One region of the Streptomyces sp. JL2001 genome, then DNA from elsewhere that is predicted to be linked to it. Evidence: riboswitches for the same ligand, from Rfam matches in the RefSeq annotation. Region 1 holds a riboswitch; each other region holds the start of a gene.

Region 1 (5,686 bases):
GATCGACTCCAGGTAGAGCAGCACGACGTCCGTCTCGGGGTCGTCGTACCAGTGCTGGAGGAAGTCGTTGCCGGAGACGTCCGCGCGGTTGCCCGCGGAGATGAAGGAGGAGAGCCCGGCGCCGCGCCGGTGCAGCCCGGCGAGCAGGGCGATGCCGATGGCGCCGGACTGGGTGAACAGGCCGATCCGGCCGGCCGCCGGCATCTGCGGGGCGAGCGAGGCGTTGAGCTTGATCCCGGCGGACGTGTTGATGATCCCGAAGGCGTTGGGCCCGATGATCCGCATCCCGTACGAGCGGGCCTGCCGGACCAGTGCGCGCTGGCGCTCCCGGCCCTCGGCACCGCTCTCCGCATAGCCCGCGGAGAGGACGACGAGTCCGCGGACGCCGTGCTCGCCGCAGTCGGCGACGGCCTCCGGCACCCGCTCCGCGGGGACGGCGACGACCGCCAGGTCCACCGGTTCGCCGATGTCGCCCACGGAGCGGAAGGCAGGCACCCCGTCGAACGCGGCGGGCGCGCCCGCCTCCAGGCTGCGGTTCACGGCGAGGACGCGGCCGGTGTAGCCGGAGGCGACGAGGTTGCGCAGCACCGTCCGGCCCACCCCGCCCGGGGCGCGCCCGGCGCCGATCACGGCGACCGAGCCGGGGGCCAGGAGGCGCTGCACGGAGTGGGCCTCGGCCCGCTGCTCCCGTGCGCGCTGGACGGCGAGCGAGCGGACGGTGGGTTCCAGGTCGAGGTGGAGCCGTACGGCTCCGTCCTCGAAACTGCGCTTCTGGGTGTAGCCGGCGTCCGTGAAGACCTTGATCATCTTGGAGTTGGCGGGGAGCACCTCGGCCGCGAACCGCCGGATGTCCCTCTCCCGGGCGACCGCCGCGATGTGTTCGAGCAGGGCCGAGGCCACCCCGCGGCCCTGGTGCGCGTCCTGCACCAGGAAGGCGACCTCGGCCTCGTCGGCCGGGGCGCTGGCGGGCCGGCCGGTGGCGTCGATGCGGTCGTAGCGCACGGTGGCGATGAACTCGCCGCCGACGGTCGCCGCGAGTCCGACCCGGTCCACGAAGTCGTGGTGGGTGAAGCGGTGGACGTCCTTGGCGGAGAGCCGGGGGTAGGGCGCGAAGAAGCGGTAGTACTTCGACTCGTCCGAGACCTGCTCGTAGAAGCTGACCAGGCGGTCGGCGTCGTCGGCGGTGATCGGCCTGATGCGCGCGGTGCCGCCGTCGCGGAGGACGACGTCCGCCTCCCAGTGGTCGGGGTATGCGTGTTCAGGCTGTTCCGACGCGCTCTGCATGGGGTCAGCCTACGACCGGGACACGGCGCCGGCACCGGTCGCGCACGACGTGGGTGCCGTGCAAGGTAGGAGGGCCGGAGGGCTGTTCCGGCCGGGCCGGAGGTCGGCACGAGCACCTCGCAACCCATGAGAGACTGGTCTAGACAACCGGCCAAGACTTGAAGGGCAACACCATGGCTGAGCGCCGCGTCAACGTCGGCTGGGCCGAGGGCCTGCACGCCCGCCCCGCCTCCATCTTCGTCCGTGCCACCACGGCCTCCGGGATCCCCGTGACGATCGCCAAGGCCGACGGCAACCCGGTGAACGCCGCTTCCATGCTCGCGGTGCTCGGCCTGGGCGCGCAGGGTGGCGAGGAGATCGTGCTCGCTTCGGACGCCGACGGCGCCGAGGTCGCCCTGGACCGTCTGGCGAAGCTGGTTGCCGAGGGGCTCGAGGAGCTTCCCGAGACCGTCTGACGACACCTCACGCGGGAGCCGCATCCGTCCGAATTCCGGCGGGTGCGGCTCCTTCGTCTATTCCGGATTCATCCGGAGCGGTACGAGCCATTTGCTCGCCGCCCGGGAAATGCGCACACCGAATTGCGGGCAGCACGAGATCCGGCCCCCGTATTCACTCTCTTTGTATACGGTGCCACCGTTAATTCCGGATGCTCGCGGTGTTTACGGCATGTTGCGAAGGCCTCACACGGCCGCGCCCGGACCGTTTGGGCCGGTGCCGGGCCAGCGAGCGCTCGGCGTGCAGCGCGGTCAGCGCCCGCGCCCGCTCGGCGTCGCCGCGGGCCACCGCGTCCACGATCGCCCCGTGCTCCGCCCACTCCTCCACCGGCTGCGCCGCCGGCTCGACCGCGTACATCCAGGCGATCTTGTGGCGGAGCTGGGTGAGGAGCGCCGTCAGGGCCGGACTGCCGGCGGCCTGCGCCAGCGTCTCGTGGAACCAGCCCCCCAGGGACCGCAGGTCGTCGCCCTGGCCCCGCCTGGCCCTCTCCTGGCCCAGCCTGACCAGGCCGCGCAGCACCTTGAGATGGGCCTCGGTGCGGCGCTGCGCCGCCCGCGCGGCACCCAGCGGCTCCAGCAGGGCCCGCATGTCCAGCAGGTCCGCCGCCTCCTGCTCGGTGGGCTCGGCGACATGGGCCCCGGCGTGCCGGCGGGTGACCACGAACCCCTCCGACTCCAGGGTGCGCAGGGCCTCGCGGACCGGGACGCGGGAGACTCCGTAGCGGCGCGCCAGCTGCTCCTCGGTCAGCCGGCCGCCGCGCTCGAAGACACCGGAGACGATGTCGTCCCGGATCGCCGTGCATACCGAGTGCGCGGGAATGCGCATGTTCGACCTCCGCCTTAATCCGCGCGAAACCCATCCGATGGACGCCTGTTCGCCGACCCTTCCGTGACTCTATTGCAGCAGAGGGATATTTCCGAAGGCCACCGTCGGCCCATGGATTTCTTTTGGCCTGCAAAAAAGCCCCGGCTCAGTACGAGCCGGGGCTTTTCTGACGCGGGCGGGGTTCAGACGTTCACACCGCGCGCACGCAGGTACGCGATCGGGTTGATGTCGGAGCCGTACTCGGCGGTGCTGCGGGCCTCGAAGTGGAGGTGGGGGCCGGTGGAGTTACCGGTCGACCCCGAGAGGCCTATCTTCTGGCCCGGGGTGACGGTCTGGCCGACCGAGACGCTGATGACCGAGAGGTGACCGTACTGGGTGTACGTGCCGTCGTGCATCCGGATGACGATGTTGTTGCCGTACGCGCCGCCCCAGCCGGCCTCGACGACGGTGCCGGAGCCCACGGAGACGACCTTGGTGCCGGAGGAGGCGTGGAAGTCGACCCCGGAGTGGCTGCCGGACGACCAGAGCGAGCCGCCGGTCTTGTAGCCGGTGCTGACGTACGAACCGGCGACGGGGAGCTGGAAGGAGGCGAGGCGCTTGCGCTCGGCCTCACGGGCCGCGCGCTCCTTAGCCAGGCGGATCTCCTTGGCGCGGGCCTCGGCCTTGCGCTTGGCCTCCGCCGCGGCCTTCTCCCGGGCGGCGGCCTCGACGGCCTCCCGCTCCTGGGCGGCGGCCTGGGCGCTCACGGTGTCCGCCAGGACGTCGGCGACGACGGTCTGGTTGAGGCCGGTGTCCTCCAGCGAGGGGGCTTCCGTGTCGGCGGCGAGCGCCGGGGAAGCGAGGGTTCCGATGACGCCGGTGGTGGCGAGGGTGGCGATGCCGGCGATGCCGGCGCCACGGCGCGCCATACGGCTCGGTCCACGATGCTTCCCGGTGGCACGGGTGAACGCCATGTAGTGGCTGATCCTTTCCTTCCTTCTCGCCTACCGGGTTAGCTGACGGGTTCGGAGCAGGAAGGTCTCCTACGGGCCCCTCCGCACGGGTGCGAAGGCGTCCGATTCACCCCAGGGACTTCGTTGTGGGTCCCCGGCTCCCCAGGCTCGCGCCTGACGGGGACTCGGCGATGACTGTCCGATGCCGCGGGCGCGGCGGGTGCAACTGGCGGACAGCCGGATCGAAGCTAAGCGGACCGCCTTTCAATCGCCAAACAGACAGGCCCGTTTGTAAGACATGCCACAGGGCAAACGATCACCCAGCCCGCCATTCCGGACAAAGCAGAGGACCCCGACATACCACTCGATCGGGGTCCCGCTGCCATGCCTTTTCGGCCACCGGTCTCCGCAATCAGCCGGAGACGACGGTCACTTCGCCGATGCCGAGCGCACGGACCGGCTCCGCGATCGCGGCCGCGTCGCCGACGAGGACGGTGACCAGACGGTCCACCGGGAAGGCGCTGACGACGGCGGCGGTCGCCTCGACCGTGCCCGTCTCGGCCAGCCGCGCGTACAACTGCGCCTGGTAGTCGTCCGGAAGGTGCTGCTCGACCTGGTCGGCGAGCGTCGCGGCGACGGAGGCGGCCGTCTCGTACTTGAGCGGCGCCACGCCCACGAGGTTCTGCACGGCCACGTCCCGCTCGGCGTCCGTCAGACCCTCGGCGGCGAGGGTGCGGAGCACCTTCCACAGGTCGTCAAGTGCCGGGCCGGTGTTGGGGGTGTCCACGGATCCGCTGATGGCGAGCATCGAGGCGCCGTTGCCCGCGCCGTCGGAGCGGAGCACCTGCCCGAAGGACCGGACACCGTAGGTGTAGCCCTTCTCCTCGCGCAGCACGCGGTCCAGGCGGGACGTGAGCGTGCCGCCGAGGCAGTACGTGCCGAGGACCTGGGCCGGCCACACGCGGTCGTGCCGGTCGGCCCCGACGCGGCCGATCAGCAGCTGGGTCTGGACGGCGCCCGGGCGGTCCACGATGACCACCCGGCCGGTGTCGTCGGCCGTGATCGGCGGGACGGGGCGGGCCTCGGCGGTGTCGCCCGTCCAGGCGCCCAGCGTCTCGGCGAGGATCTTGTCCACGTCCACGTCGGTGAAGTCGCCGACGACGACGGCCGTGGCCGTGGCGGGGCGGACGTGGGCCTCGTAGAAGGCGCGGACGGCCGAGGCGTCGATCGCGGCGACCGTCTCCTCGGTGCCCTGCCGCGGCCGGGACATGCGCGAGTCGGCCGGGAACAGCTCCTTGGAGAGCTGCTTGGCCGCCCGGCGCCCCGGGTTCGCCGTCTCGTGCGGGATCTCGTCGAGCCGGTTGCGCACCAGGCGCTCGATCTCGGTCTCGACGAAGGCCGGCGCGATCAGGGCCTCGGCGACCAGGCCGAGGGCCTTGGGCAGCCGGGAGACGGGCACCTCCAGGGAGACCCGGACGCCGGGGTGGTCGGCGTGCGCGTCGAGCGTGGCGCCGCAGCGCTCCAGCTCGGCGGCGAACTCCTCGGCGGAGTGCTTGTCCGTGCCTTCGGACAGGGCGCGGGCCATGATGGTGGCCACGCCGTCCAGGCCCTCGGGCTCGGCGTCCAGCGGGGCGTCGAGGAAGATCTCCACGGCCACCACCTGCTGGCCCGGGCGCAGGCAGCGCAGCACGGTCAGGCCGTTGTCCAGCGCGCCGCGGTCCGGGGCCGGGAAGGCCCACGGGCGGGCCGCGCCGGGCTTCGGCTGCGGGTGGAACTCCATGCTCGTCAAAGACGCGGCGGCGTCGGTCACTGCTCCGCTCCCTCTTCCTCGTCGCTGTCGCTCTGCTCGGCGGCGACCGGCTCGTAGACCAGGACCGCGCGGTTGTCCGGACGCAGGCGGGCCTGGGCCACCGCCCGCACCTCGTCGGCGGTGACGTCCAGGACCCGGTTCACCGCGGTCAGGGCGAGCTGCGGGTCGCCGAACAGCACCGCGAAGCGGCACAGTTCGTCGGCGCGGCCGGCGACGGTGCCGAGCCGGTCCAGCCACTCGCGCTCCAACTGGGCCTGCGCGCGCTCCATCTCCTCGGGCGTCGGGCCCTCGGCCGCGAAGCGGGCCAGCTCCTCGTCGACGGCGGCCTCGATCTCGGGCA
Region 2 (5,686 bases), 1.5 Mb from region 1:
ACCGTGGCCTACCCGGACAAGGCGTGGAGCACCGACTGGGACCAGCAGATCGACATCGTCGCCAAGGCCCTCGGTGAGCCCGAGGAGGGCAAGCAGCTGACGGCGAAGATCCGCAAGCAGCTGGCCGACGCCGCCGCGACCCGGCCGAACTACAAGAACGTGACGTTCTCGTACATCTACAACACCGGCCCCGGCACCCTCGGCGTCTTCAAGCCGAAGGAGCAGCGCGTCGAGATGCTGACGTCCCTCGGCCTCAAGGTCGACCCGGTCGTGAACGGCTTCAAGGAGACCGACGGCACCGACTCCGCCCTCATCGGCCTGGAGAACGCCAACAAGCTGTCCGGCAGCGACGTCGCCTTCACGTTCTACATGGACGAGAAGTCGCGCAAGGAGATCGAGGCCCAGCCGCTGTACGGGGCCATCCCCGCGGTCAAGAAGGGCGCGATCGTCTACAGCCACGACACCCCGTTCGTCACGGCCTCCTCGATGATCAACCCGCTGACCGTGCCGTGGAGCATCGAGCGCTACCTGCCCCTGATCGACAAGGCCGTCGCCAAGGCCGGGAAGTAAGCACGGTTCCCTGCGCATGGCTTCCTCCACGCTCGTCGAGCCGGGCGGTACCAGCACCTCGCGTGCCGGTGCCGCCCGGCTGGCGTCGTCTCTGACGGTCTGTCTCGCCGTCCTCGCCCTCGCGATGCTCGCGAGCGTGATGTTCGGCAGCAAGACCACCTCGTTCGGCTCCGTCATGGACGTCCTCAGGGGCCATGGCGACGCCTACCTGACCACCGTCGTCGAGAGCCGCTACCCCCGGACCGCGATCGGCGTGCTCGCCGGCGTGTGCCTGGCGGTCGCGGGCACCCTCATGCAGGGCGTCACCCGCAACCCGCTGGCCGAGCCCGGCCTCCTCGGCATCAACGCGGGCGCCTCGGCGAGCATCGTCGCCGCGACCGCCTTCCTCGGGGTGACGGGTCAGTCCGCCACCCTGTGGTGGGCCCTGCCCGGCGCCCTGCTGGCCGGACTCGTCGTCCACGTCATCGGGTCCGCCGGTACCAGCGCCGGCCCGGCCCGCCTCGTGCTGGCCGGCGCGGTCCTCTCCGCCGTCCTCGCGGCCTTCATCCAGGCCGTCACCCTGAGCCGGCCGCGCGTCTTCGACAGCTACCGCTACTGGGTCGTCGGAGCCCTCGGCGGCCGGGACTTCGACGTCTTCTGGTCGGTCCTGCCGTTCGCCGCCGTCGGCCTCCTCGTCGCCCTCGTGATCGCCCCCGGTCTCAACGTGACGGCACTGGGCGACGACAGCGCGACCTCCCTCGGCGCCCGCCCGGCACGGGTCAAGGCGGCCGGACTGCTCGCGGCGACCCTGCTGAGCGCGGCGGCCACCGCGGCCGTCGGACCCATCGCCTTCGTCGGCCTCGCCGTGCCCCACCTCGTACGGGCCCTCGTCGGCGTCGACTTCCGCCTGCAGATCCTCTTCTCCGCTCTCGTCGGTCCCGCGCTGCTGCTCTCCGCCGACGTCGTCGGACGCGTGCTGCTGCGCCCGCAGGAGGTCATGGTCGGTGTCATCACCGCGTTCATCGGGGCGCCCGCGCTGCTGCTGGCGGTCCGCAGGATGAGAGGAAGCGCATGAGCGCCCGTCAGGCCCCGGCGCCCGCCCCCGTCAGGACGGCGCCGCGCCGGCACGTGCTCCGGATCGGCGGCGCGGTGTCGCTGCCGATCCGCACCTCCACCGTCGTCCTGGCCCTCGGCCTGCTGCTGCTGATCGTCGTCGGAGCGGTGGCCACCCTCACCCTGGGCCGCCTCGGCATCCGGCTGCCCGACCTCCCCACGGCCCTGCTGGGAGGCGCGGAGGGCAAGAACGCCTTCGTCCTGAACCGGCTGCGCGGACCGCGTCTGGTCGTCGGCATCGGCACCGGCGCCGCGTTCGGCCTGTCCGGCGCGCTGTTCCAGTCGGTCACCCGCAACCCGCTCGGCAGCCCGGACGTCATCGGGCTGGGCGCGGGCGCCGGAGCCGGCGCGGCCATCGTCGCCCTGCTCCTGCCGGACGTCGTACCGGTCCCGGTCGGCGCGCTCCTCGGCGCGGTCCTGGCCATGGTGCTCGTCTACGTGTCGACCGGGACGGGCTTCCGCAACCCGGTGCGCCTCGTCGTCGCCGGCATCGGTGTCTCGGCCATGGCGGTCGCCGTCATCCAGTACGTCGTGTACGCGGTGGAACGGGACAAGGCGACGGTCCTGAGCGCCTACGTCAACGGCAGCCTGTCCGCCCGCTCGTGGGACGACGCGACCACGATCTGGCTCGTGCTGGCCGTGGTTCTTCCGTTCGCCGCCCTGCTCTCGCGGGACATCGGCATCGGGGAGATGGGCGACGACACCGCCGCCGCGCTGGGCGGCCGTCCCGGGCGGACCAAGACCGCGGCGGTCACCCTGGCGATCGTGCTGTCGGCCGCCGCCGTGAGCGTGGCCGGACCGATCGCCTTCATCTCCCTGACCGCCCCCCAGATCGCCAAGCGGCTGTCGCGCGGGTCCGGTCCCCAGCTCGCCCTGTCCATGCTGGTGGGTGCCCTGCTGCTGGTCCTCGCCGACCTTGCCGCCCAGCAGATGCCGTACCTCGACAACCTGCCCGTGGGCATCTACACGATGGCCATCGGCGGGCTCTACCTCGGCCACCTGCTCGTCCGGGAGTGGCGGCGGGGCGTGCTGTAGGCGGCCCGCGCCGCAGGCCCCGACGACGGGCCCGGCACGCGAGGAAGGCCCCGACCCCCGAGCGGTCGGGGCCTTCCCCGTCGTATGGGCCGGCGCGCCCGTCAGGAGGCGCCGTGGCCCCGTCAGTAGGCGCCGAAGACGTTGTCGATGGAGCCGTACTTGTCGGCGGCGTAGTTGCACGCGGCCGTGATGTTGGCGACCGGGTCGTACATGTCCATGGACGTGCCGGGCACGTGGTACGCCAGGAAGGTGGGCTCGATGACCTGGAGCAGGCCCTTCGAGGGAGTGCCGGCGACGGCGTTGGAGTCCCAGTTGTTGATGGCCTGCGGGTTGCCGGAGGACTCGCGCATGATGTTGCGGTGGATGCCCTCGTAGGAGCCGGGGATGCCGTGCTGGGCCATCACGTCCAGGGACTCCCGGATCCAGCCGTCGAGGTCGTTCGTGTAGCTCTTCACGGCGGCGGCGGGGGCGGCGGCCGGAGCCGCCTGCTGGGTCTGCCGGGCCTGCGGCGCGGGCGCGGTGCGCTGCTGGGAACGGCTGGCCCGGTCGGCGGACGAGGACTTCGCCGGCTTGGCGGCCTTCGACTTCTGCGCGGGAGCGGGGGACTTGGGCTGCGGCGCCGCGGAATTGCGGTGCAGCGTCAGCTTGAGACCCGGGTGAATGAGTGACGGATTGTCACCGACCGCAGCGTGGTTGGCGCGGTAGAGAACCTTCCAGCCGCCCCGGACACCCTGCTCGTAGGCGATCATCGAAAGAGAATCGCCCGGCACGACGGTGTAAGTCTTGGGAGCTGCGGCAGGCGCCGCCGGCAGCGATTCCGTGATCTTTTGCGACACATTTGCTGCCGCGTTCGCCGTGGCAATGGCCGGAGTGATCTCGGGGGCGGTGCGGGGGGCGGCGTGGGCGGTCGCGGAGGCGACGAGAGGGAGGGCCAGTGCCGCTCCACCCGTGCTCGCGAGGGCGATACCGCGGGCGAGCGGACGGCGCTTCGGGCGTCGGTGCTTACCGTTTGCAGGCATGACGGATTCCTCTCCGGAGCCTGCGGGGTGAGCTGTCGGGTTCGGGCTGGAGATGCCCGGCCGCACACGTGCGACTTCACCCCTAGCCGTTCCGGAATCCGGACCGGCGAATACTTGGGTCCCCCGCTCCTGCCGGCGGTGAATAGTGGGAATTGCGGATGGTGGCAGGATTCGGCGTTCCATCCGAATGGAGGTGACCGTAGGCGAGGAATACCGTCGGAAACAAGGCGTCTCGACGATGTGATAAACGGCGTCGCGGAGGCCCGTGAAGCCCCGAACTTCCCTGAATCAGGGGGAGATGGGGCCCGACGGCGGGTATGACGGCCGATGCCCCGTGAGCCATGTCACCTGAAAGAAATGTCCGACATCACCCCATAATTCCGAGCAAAAGAAGATTGATGCTCATGGGGTGGGTGGTCGTTTTATGGCCTTTTATGCGCGCCGATGTGACGACTCGCCGTCCAGGGCCTCTCCGCTTGCCCGGATCCGCGTCCCGGACACCCCTCCGGTCCCTCGTGCCACGAGGTCTCCCGTCCGGCTGCGGGGGCGGTCGTGACCTCCCTACGATCTGTCGCGACCGAAGGGGGGTCCGCAGCAGCGGCGCGGAGGTGTTCACCGTCCGGTCGACGACCTGGAGGACCCCCGGCGCCGGCTCCCGATCCGGCGCCCGTGCCCGACCCCCGCTGACGTCACGTCGCCGGCCCGGGGCGGTCAGGCCCGAGAAGGGTGCCGGCGCGCGACCGCGGGGTCGCACGACCGGGCTGCCTCCGGTCATGGGCCCGTGGGATGCTGGGGACATGGGGGATCACGTGGACCACGCGGCCGTCCGGCGGAGTTACGACACCGTGGCGGAGGAGTACGCCGACCGGCTCGGCAACGAACTGGACGGGAAGCCGCTCGACCGGGCCCTGCTCGGCGCACTCCTCGAAGAGGCCGGGCAGGGGGCCGCCGTCGCCGACCTCGGCTGTGGACCCGGGCACGTGACCGGCTGGCTCGCCGCCCACGGCGCGCGGGCCGTCGGCATCGACCTCTCCCCGGGCATGGTCGCGACCGCCGCCCGACGCCATCCCGAGGCGGCGTTCCGGGAGGGCGACCTGCTCGCGCTGCCCGCCGAGGACGGCGAGTTCGACGCGGCCGTCGCCCTCTACTCCGTCATCCACGTCGCCCCCGACGAGCTCGGCCGCGCCTTCGCCGAGGCGCACCGCGTCCTGCGCCCCACCGGGCTGCTCCTGGTCTCCTTCCATCAGGGCGAGGAAGTGCGGCACCTGGACGAGTGGTGGGGACACGAGGTGGACGTCGACTTCCGCTTCCTGGACCCCTCCCGGGTGAGCGGACTCCTCGCCGACGCCGGGTTCACCGTGGAGATGCGGATGGAGCGCGGCCACTACGCTCACGAGGTCGACACCCGCCGCGTCTACCTGCTGGCCCGCCGGACCTGAACCGCACGGCGGCCGGGGCTAGCACGGCGCCGGGTCTGTGCCGCCGGGGCCGGCCCGCCCACGAGAAGGGACCCGCATGGCCGAGGTACTGCTCTTCCACCACGCACAGGGACTGACGCCGGGCGTCACGGCCTTCGCCGACACCCTCCGCCGGCACGGCCACACCGTGCACGTCCCCGACCTGTACGACGGGCGGACGTTCGACACCCTGGAGGAAGGCGTCGGCCACGTCCAGGCCATCGGCTTCGGCACGATCGTGGAGCGGGGCGCCCGCGCCGCCGAACCGCTGCCGGCCGGGCTCGTCCTCGCCGGCTTCTCCCTCGGGGTGCTGCCCGCCCAGCAGTTGGCGCAGACCAGGCCGGGCGCCCGTGGCGCGCTCCTGTTCGACGCCTGCGTCCCCGTCACCGAGTTCGGCGCTGCCTGGCCCGACGACGTCCCCGTCCAGGTGCACGGCATGGACGCGGACGAGTTCTTCGTCGGCGACGGCGATCTCGACGCGGCCCGCGCGCTCGTCGCCGCCACGGAGCGGGC
Region 3 (5,686 bases), 2.6 Mb from region 1:
GGCGTCGTCGAGGATCTCCTCGATGCGCAGCAGCTGGTTGTACTTGGCGACGCGCTCGGAGCGGGCCGGGGCGCCGGTCTTGATCTGGCCGCAGTTGGTGGCGACGGCCAGGTCGGCGATGGTGACGTCCTCGGTCTCGCCGGAGCGGTGGGACATCATGCACTTGAAGCCGCTGCGCTGGGCCAGCTCGACGGCGTCCAGCGTCTCGGTCAGCGAGCCGATCTGGTTGACCTTGACCAGGAGGGCGTTCGCGGAGCCCTCCTCGATGCCACGGGCCAGACGCTCGGGGTTGGTGACGAACAGGTCGTCGCCGACCAGCTGCACCTTGGAGCCGAGCTTCTCGGTGATGGCCTTCCAGCCGGCCCAGTCGTCCTCGAACAGCGGGTCCTCGATGGAGACCAGCGGGTACGCGGCGACGAGCTCCTCGTAGTACTCGGTCATCTCGGCGGCCGAGCGGGCCTTGCCCTCGAACTCGTACTTGCCGTCCTTGTAGAACTCGGAGGCGGCGCAGTCGAGGGCGAGCGCGATGTCCTTGCCGGGGACGTAGCCGGCCTGCTTGATGGCCTCGAGGATGAGGTCGAGCGCGGCGCGGTTGGAGTCCAGGTTCGGGGCGAAGCCGCCCTCGTCGCCGAGACCGGTGGACAGGCCCTTGGTCTTCAGGACGGACTTGAGGGTGTGGTAGACCTCGGTGCCCCAGCGCAGGGCCTCGGAGAAGGACTCCGCGCCGATCGGCGCGATCATGAACTCCTGGATGTCCACGTTGGAGTCGGCGTGCGAGCCGCCGTTCAGGATGTTCATCATCGGAACGGGCAGCAGGTGCGCGTTCGGGCCGCCGAGGTAGCGGAACAGGGGCAGGTCGGAGGCCTCGGAGGCGGCGTGCGCGACGGCGAGGGAGACGCCGAGGATGGCGTTGGCGCCGAGCGAGGACTTGTCCGGGGTGGCGTCCAGGTCGAACATCGCCTGGTCGATCAGGCGCTGCTCGGTGGCGTCGTAGCCGACGAGCTCCGGGCCGATCTGCTCGATGACGGCGAGGACGGCCTTCTCGACACCCTTGCCGAGGTAGCGGTTGGGGTCACCGTCGCGGAGCTCGAGAGCCTCGAACGCACCGGTGGAGGCGCCGGACGGAACGGCAGCACGGCCGGTGCTGCCGTCGTCGAGGCCGACCTCGACCTCGACCGTGGGGTTGCCTCGGGAGTCCAGGATTTCCCGGGCTACGACGACGTCGATGGACGGCACGAGCATCTCCTTCTGGGATGTGACGCTAGATGTGACGCAAGAGCCGTGCAGGGTCGCTTGGCCTTGCGACAAGAGCCTAACCGGCTCGGAGGCTCCGGCCAGCCGGGCGCCCGCCCCCTGGGACGAAAAAGGACCCGAGGGCATGCATAAAGGGGCGAAGGGACCCGAAGCTACCGATCGGTAACGCAAAGAACCCCGGCCCGGCGCGCACGGGGGAGGGCGCACCGGGCCGGGGTGGTCACCGCGGGAGGGTCACAGGACCCGGGTGAGCCGCCGGACTCACACGGGCCGCCGGGGTCACTTCAGGTGAAGCTGCTGGCCCGGGTAGATCAGGTCGGCGTCCTCGACGACGTCCTTGTTGAGCTCGAAGAGCTTCTCCCAGCCGCCCTTGACCTTCTGCGCGGCGGCGATCTTGCTCAGGGTGTCGCCGGCGGCGACCTTGTACTCGCCGTCGCCCTTCTTGACCTTCTTGCCGGTCGGGGTGGTGACGGTCTTCTTCGACTCGGCCTTCTTCGGCGTCGCCTTCGGGGCCGTGCGCTGCTGGCTGCGGGTGGTCGGCTGCTCGGCCTTGCGCTCCGGCGCCGGGGCGCTCTCGGCGGTGCCACCGGTGTACGCGGCGCCGGACAGGCCCACGCCGCAGCTCGGCCACGCGCCCTTGCCCTGGCCGGCCAGGACCTTCTCGGCGACCGCGATCTGCTGGGACTTCGACGCCTGGTCGGCGCTGGCCGCGTAGGCGGTGCCACCGTAGGCGGCCCAGGTGGAGGCCGAGAACTGCAGGCCGCCGTAGTAGCCGTTGCCGGTGTTGATGGACCAGTTGCCACCGGACTCGCACTGGGCGACGGCGTCCCACTCGGAGGCGGTCGCGGCCGAGGCGGACCCGGCGGTCATGAGCGGGGCGGCGACGGCGACGCCCGCCACACCGGCGAGAGCGATGGCGCGGGTGGCCTTGGAGGAACGGCGGTGTTTGCCCTTGGCGGAAAACAGCATGGGAATTCTCCTCACCGACGCCTGCGAGGTGAGCTGTCGGGTTCGGGCCATGTGAGTTGCCCGGCCACGTGACGAGCACGCGGCTTCACCCCGAGCCGGGATTCCGGCCGTCTGTCTCAACGGCCGGGACCGGCACTTACCTTGGGTCCCCCGCTCCTGCCTACGGCGCTTGCGCGACGACTGTTCCCCTCGGCCGGCGGCAGGATTCGGCGTTACCGGTCGACGGGGCCCGCGGTGGCGAGCGGTCCCGACCGTAGACACAGACCTCACGAAGTTCAAAGAAGGCCAAAACGGCCAAATCGCCCCTCCCTGCTCCCCCATGAGGGGTGTTTACGCAGGTGAGGGGCGATCGGAGCAAACTTTGCGGACAGGACACGCCAAGCGGGACGAAGAGACTCATGTCTCACTTGGACAGAACGGACATAAGTCCTCGAACTACCCCTGGGTTTCCACGGGTTCCTCACTCAGGTCGAGGCTCTGACCAGGCAGGATGAGGTTCGGGTCGGCGCCCACCGTCTGACGGTTGGCGTCGTAGAGGGCGGTCCAGCCGCCGGGCAGCTCGTTCTCCCGTGCAATCTCGGAGAGGCTGTCGCCGGGCTGGACGGTGTATTCGCCCGAAGTGTCCGTGGTGCCCGATTCCTCCGAACCGGCTTCGCCGGCCGACCCGCCTGGCTGTCCGTCAGCCGGCGAGGCGTGACGTCCGGTTTCCTGCCCCTCGCCCGCATTGCCCTCTTCGCGGGCGGCCTCGCCGCGGTGCTTGCCGTTGCCCGGGCCGGCCGCCTCGCCGGCGACGGAGCCCGGGTCGCCCGTCGAGTCCGACGTACCGGGCGTAACGGATGCATCGGGCGTTTCCGGCGTGGTGGAGGTGGAGGGCGCCCCGGGAGTGGCGGCGGTCCCGGCCGGCTTGGCGGCGCCCGGCTTCGCCTGGCTGGCGGGCGCGGTCGGCGTGGTCGGCGCGGGGCTCGTGCCCGGGTCGACCTCGGGGGCGGCGCCGTCGTTCGTCAGCTTGGCGATCGGGGCGCAGGTGGCCCAGACCTCCGTGCCCTGCGCGGCGAGCGCCTTCTCGGCGACCGCGATCTGCTGGGAGCGGCTGGCCAGGTCGGCACGGGACGCGTAGGCCGTGCCGCCGTAGGTCTCCCAGGTCTCCTGGGTGAACTGGAGCCCGCCGTAGAGCCCGTTGCCGAAGTCGGCGCTCCACAGGCCGCCCGACTCGCACTCGGCGACCCGGTCCCAGGTGGCCGCGTCGGCGGCGGAGGCGGACCCTGCGCCGAGCAGTGGCAGCGCGAGGGCCGAACCCGTCACGCCTGCGGCCACGATGATCGCGGGGGCCTGCCTGGGTCTGCGGTGTCGTCCGTTCCCGGAGCGCATACGGAGTGCCTTTCGCCTGACTGCTTGAGACGACGGTGAACGTAGCGGCATTCGAACGTCTGTCACAAGTCGATGCAGCGGAGATCACGTAAATATCACAGTTATGACGCCCCGTCAGTTCACAAGGGGGTGAACTCCACCGGAAGCGTGCGCAATCCGCGCATGATGAGCCCGCCCCGCCAGCGCAAATCGGCCGGATCGGCCGCAAGTCGCAGATCGGGCAGCCGGGTCAGCAACGTGGCCAGCGCGGTCTGGCCCTCCAGCCGGGCGAGCGGGGCACCGATGCAGTAGTGGATGCCGTGTCCGTACCCGAGGTGCTGGTTGTCGCGCCGCGAGAGGTCGAGCGTGTCCGGCCCGGCGAACCGCGCCGGGTCGCGGTCGGCGGCGGCGAGCACGACGAGCACCGGATCGCCCGCCGGGATCTCCTGCCCGCCGATCGTCAGCGGCTCCATGGCGTACCGCCAGGTCGCCATCTCCACCGGCCCGTCGAAGCGCAGCAGTTCCTCGACACCGGTCTCCAGCAGGCCCCGCTCGCCCGCCGCGAGCGAGGTCTGCAGCCGCTCCCGCTGGCCGGGGTGCCGCAGCAGCGCGTACATCCCGTTGCCGATCAGGTTGACCGTGGTCTCGAAGCCCGCGAAGAGCAGGATGAAGGCCATCGCCGCGGCCTCGTTCTCGGTGAGGTGCTCCCCGTGGTCGGAGGCCCGGATGAGCCCGGAGATGAGGTCGTCGCCCGGCTCCCCGCGCTTGCGGTGGATCAGCTCCGCCAGATAGCCGCGCATCTTCTTGACCGAGCGCGCGACCCCGCCGCGCGGACCGCCGCCGTGCCGGATCATCATCCCGGCCCAGTCCCGGAAGTCGTCCTGGTCCTCCGGCGGGACGCCGAGCAGGTCGCAGATGGCGTAGATGGGCAGCGGGAAGGCGAACTCGTGGATGAGGTCGGCGCTCCCCTCCCGCGCGAACCCGTCGATGAGCCGGTCGGTCAGCTCCTGGACGCGCGGCGCGAACTCCGCGACCCGGCGCGGGGTGAACGCCTTCGACACGAGCCGCCGCAGCCGGGTGTGGTCCGGCGGGTCGATGTTGAGCAGATGCGTCATCAGCTCGGCCTTGCGCTCCCCGGGGATCCCGGTCTTCCCCTTGGCGTGAGCCGGCTCGTCGTGGTGCGCCGGGTTCTTGGAGAGCCGCTGGTCGGCCAGGGCCTGCCGGGCGTCCGCGTAACGCGTCACCAGCCACGCCTCGACCCCGCTGGGCAGGGTCGCCCGGTGCACGGGCGCGTGCTCCCGCAGCCAGGCGTAGGCGGGGTACGGATCGCTCGCGAACTCCCAGGTGAAGAGCTCGGGCGCGGGCGCGGGGGGCTGGTCGTGCATGGCCCCGACACTATCCGGCCCGGCCGCGCACGACCCCCCGGCAGGTTCCCCCGCGGTACACCGCGACCCACCGCCCGACGGCTCCGCGCCACCGCCACGGGCCCGCTGAACAGCTCCCGTCCGGGCGGACGGAACGGCACCGCGGGACCGGCCGGCGACGGCACCGCGAGGCCGGCCGGCGCCCGACCTCAGCCGCAGGACGCGCCCTTGCGGCGGAGATGTGGCGATGTCGTGAAGGCGGGTGGCCTAGATTCTCCCGAGTGGACCCTCAGTTGCTCAGGAGTACGTTCGCCGTCGTCGAGAGACGGGCCGAACACGCGGTCACGTACTTCTACTCGCACCTCTTCTGGCACAACCCGGGCGTGCGCGACCTCTTCCCCGAGGACATGCGGCCGCAGCGCGACCGGCTCTTCGCCGCGCTCACCCAGGTGGTGACGCGGCTGGAGGATCCGGCCCTCGCGGAGTACCTCGGGCATCTGGGCCGCGACCACCGCAAGTTCCTCGCCGCGCCCGCGCTGTACGCCGCCGTCGGGACCAGCCTGATCGCCGCCTTCGCGCACGCCTCGGGGGCGGCCTGGAGCGTCGAGGCGGAGAAGGCGTGGACCGAGGCGTACGCGCTCGTCGCCGATCTCATGATCGCGGGCGCCGAGGGGGCCGCGGAGTCCGGGGAGCCGGCCTGGTGGGACGCCGACGTGGTGCGGCACGAGCGGCTCGGCGACGACCTCGCGCTG

The links. A riboswitch is a leader RNA that binds a small molecule or an ion and turns the genes downstream of it on or off. The one in region 1 is predicted to bind cyclic di-AMP.
Region 2: another riboswitch for cyclic di-AMP. It lies ahead of ACE1OA_RS02165 (LysM peptidoglycan-binding domain-containing protein); the one in region 1 lies ahead of ACE1OA_RS08720 (M23 family metallopeptidase).
Region 3: another riboswitch for cyclic di-AMP. It lies ahead of ACE1OA_RS20745 (transglycosylase family protein); the one in region 1 lies ahead of ACE1OA_RS08720 (M23 family metallopeptidase).

The regions. Positions count from the first base shown of each region.
Region 1 covers NZ_CP169421.1:1,999,532-2,005,217, forward strand. Annotated here, with positions in the region: gene ACE1OA_RS08705 (GNAT family N-acetyltransferase) at 1-1,284, opposite strand, end outside; gene ACE1OA_RS08710 (HPr family phosphocarrier protein) at 1,458-1,739, shown strand; gene ACE1OA_RS08715 (GntR family transcriptional regulator) at 1,921-2,604, opposite strand; gene ACE1OA_RS08720 (M23 family metallopeptidase) at 2,787-3,557, opposite strand; cyclic di-AMP (ydaO/yuaA leader) riboswitch at 3,571-3,737, opposite strand; gene ACE1OA_RS08725 (M16 family metallopeptidase) at 3,949-5,316, opposite strand; gene ACE1OA_RS08730 (M16 family metallopeptidase) at 5,343-5,686, opposite strand, start outside.
Region 2 covers NZ_CP169421.1:472,000-477,685, reverse strand. Annotated here, with positions in the region: gene ACE1OA_RS02180 (iron-siderophore ABC transporter substrate-binding protein) at 1-570, shown strand, start outside; gene ACE1OA_RS02175 (FecCD family ABC transporter permease) at 587-1,624, shown strand; gene ACE1OA_RS02170 (FecCD family ABC transporter permease) at 1,621-2,697, shown strand; gene ACE1OA_RS02165 (LysM peptidoglycan-binding domain-containing protein) at 2,820-3,716, opposite strand; cyclic di-AMP (ydaO/yuaA leader) riboswitch at 3,721-3,903, opposite strand; gene ACE1OA_RS02160 (class I SAM-dependent methyltransferase) at 4,514-5,155, shown strand; gene ACE1OA_RS02155 (dienelactone hydrolase family protein) at 5,232-5,686, shown strand, end outside.
Region 3 covers NZ_CP169421.1:4,641,842-4,647,527, reverse strand. Annotated here, with positions in the region: gene eno (phosphopyruvate hydratase) at 1-1,242, opposite strand, end outside; gene ACE1OA_RS20745 (transglycosylase family protein) at 1,534-2,223, opposite strand; cyclic di-AMP (ydaO/yuaA leader) riboswitch at 2,227-2,401, opposite strand; gene ACE1OA_RS20740 (transglycosylase family protein) at 2,659-3,591, opposite strand; gene ACE1OA_RS20735 (cytochrome P450 family protein) at 3,711-4,955, opposite strand; gene ACE1OA_RS20730 (globin domain-containing protein) at 5,216-5,686, shown strand, end outside.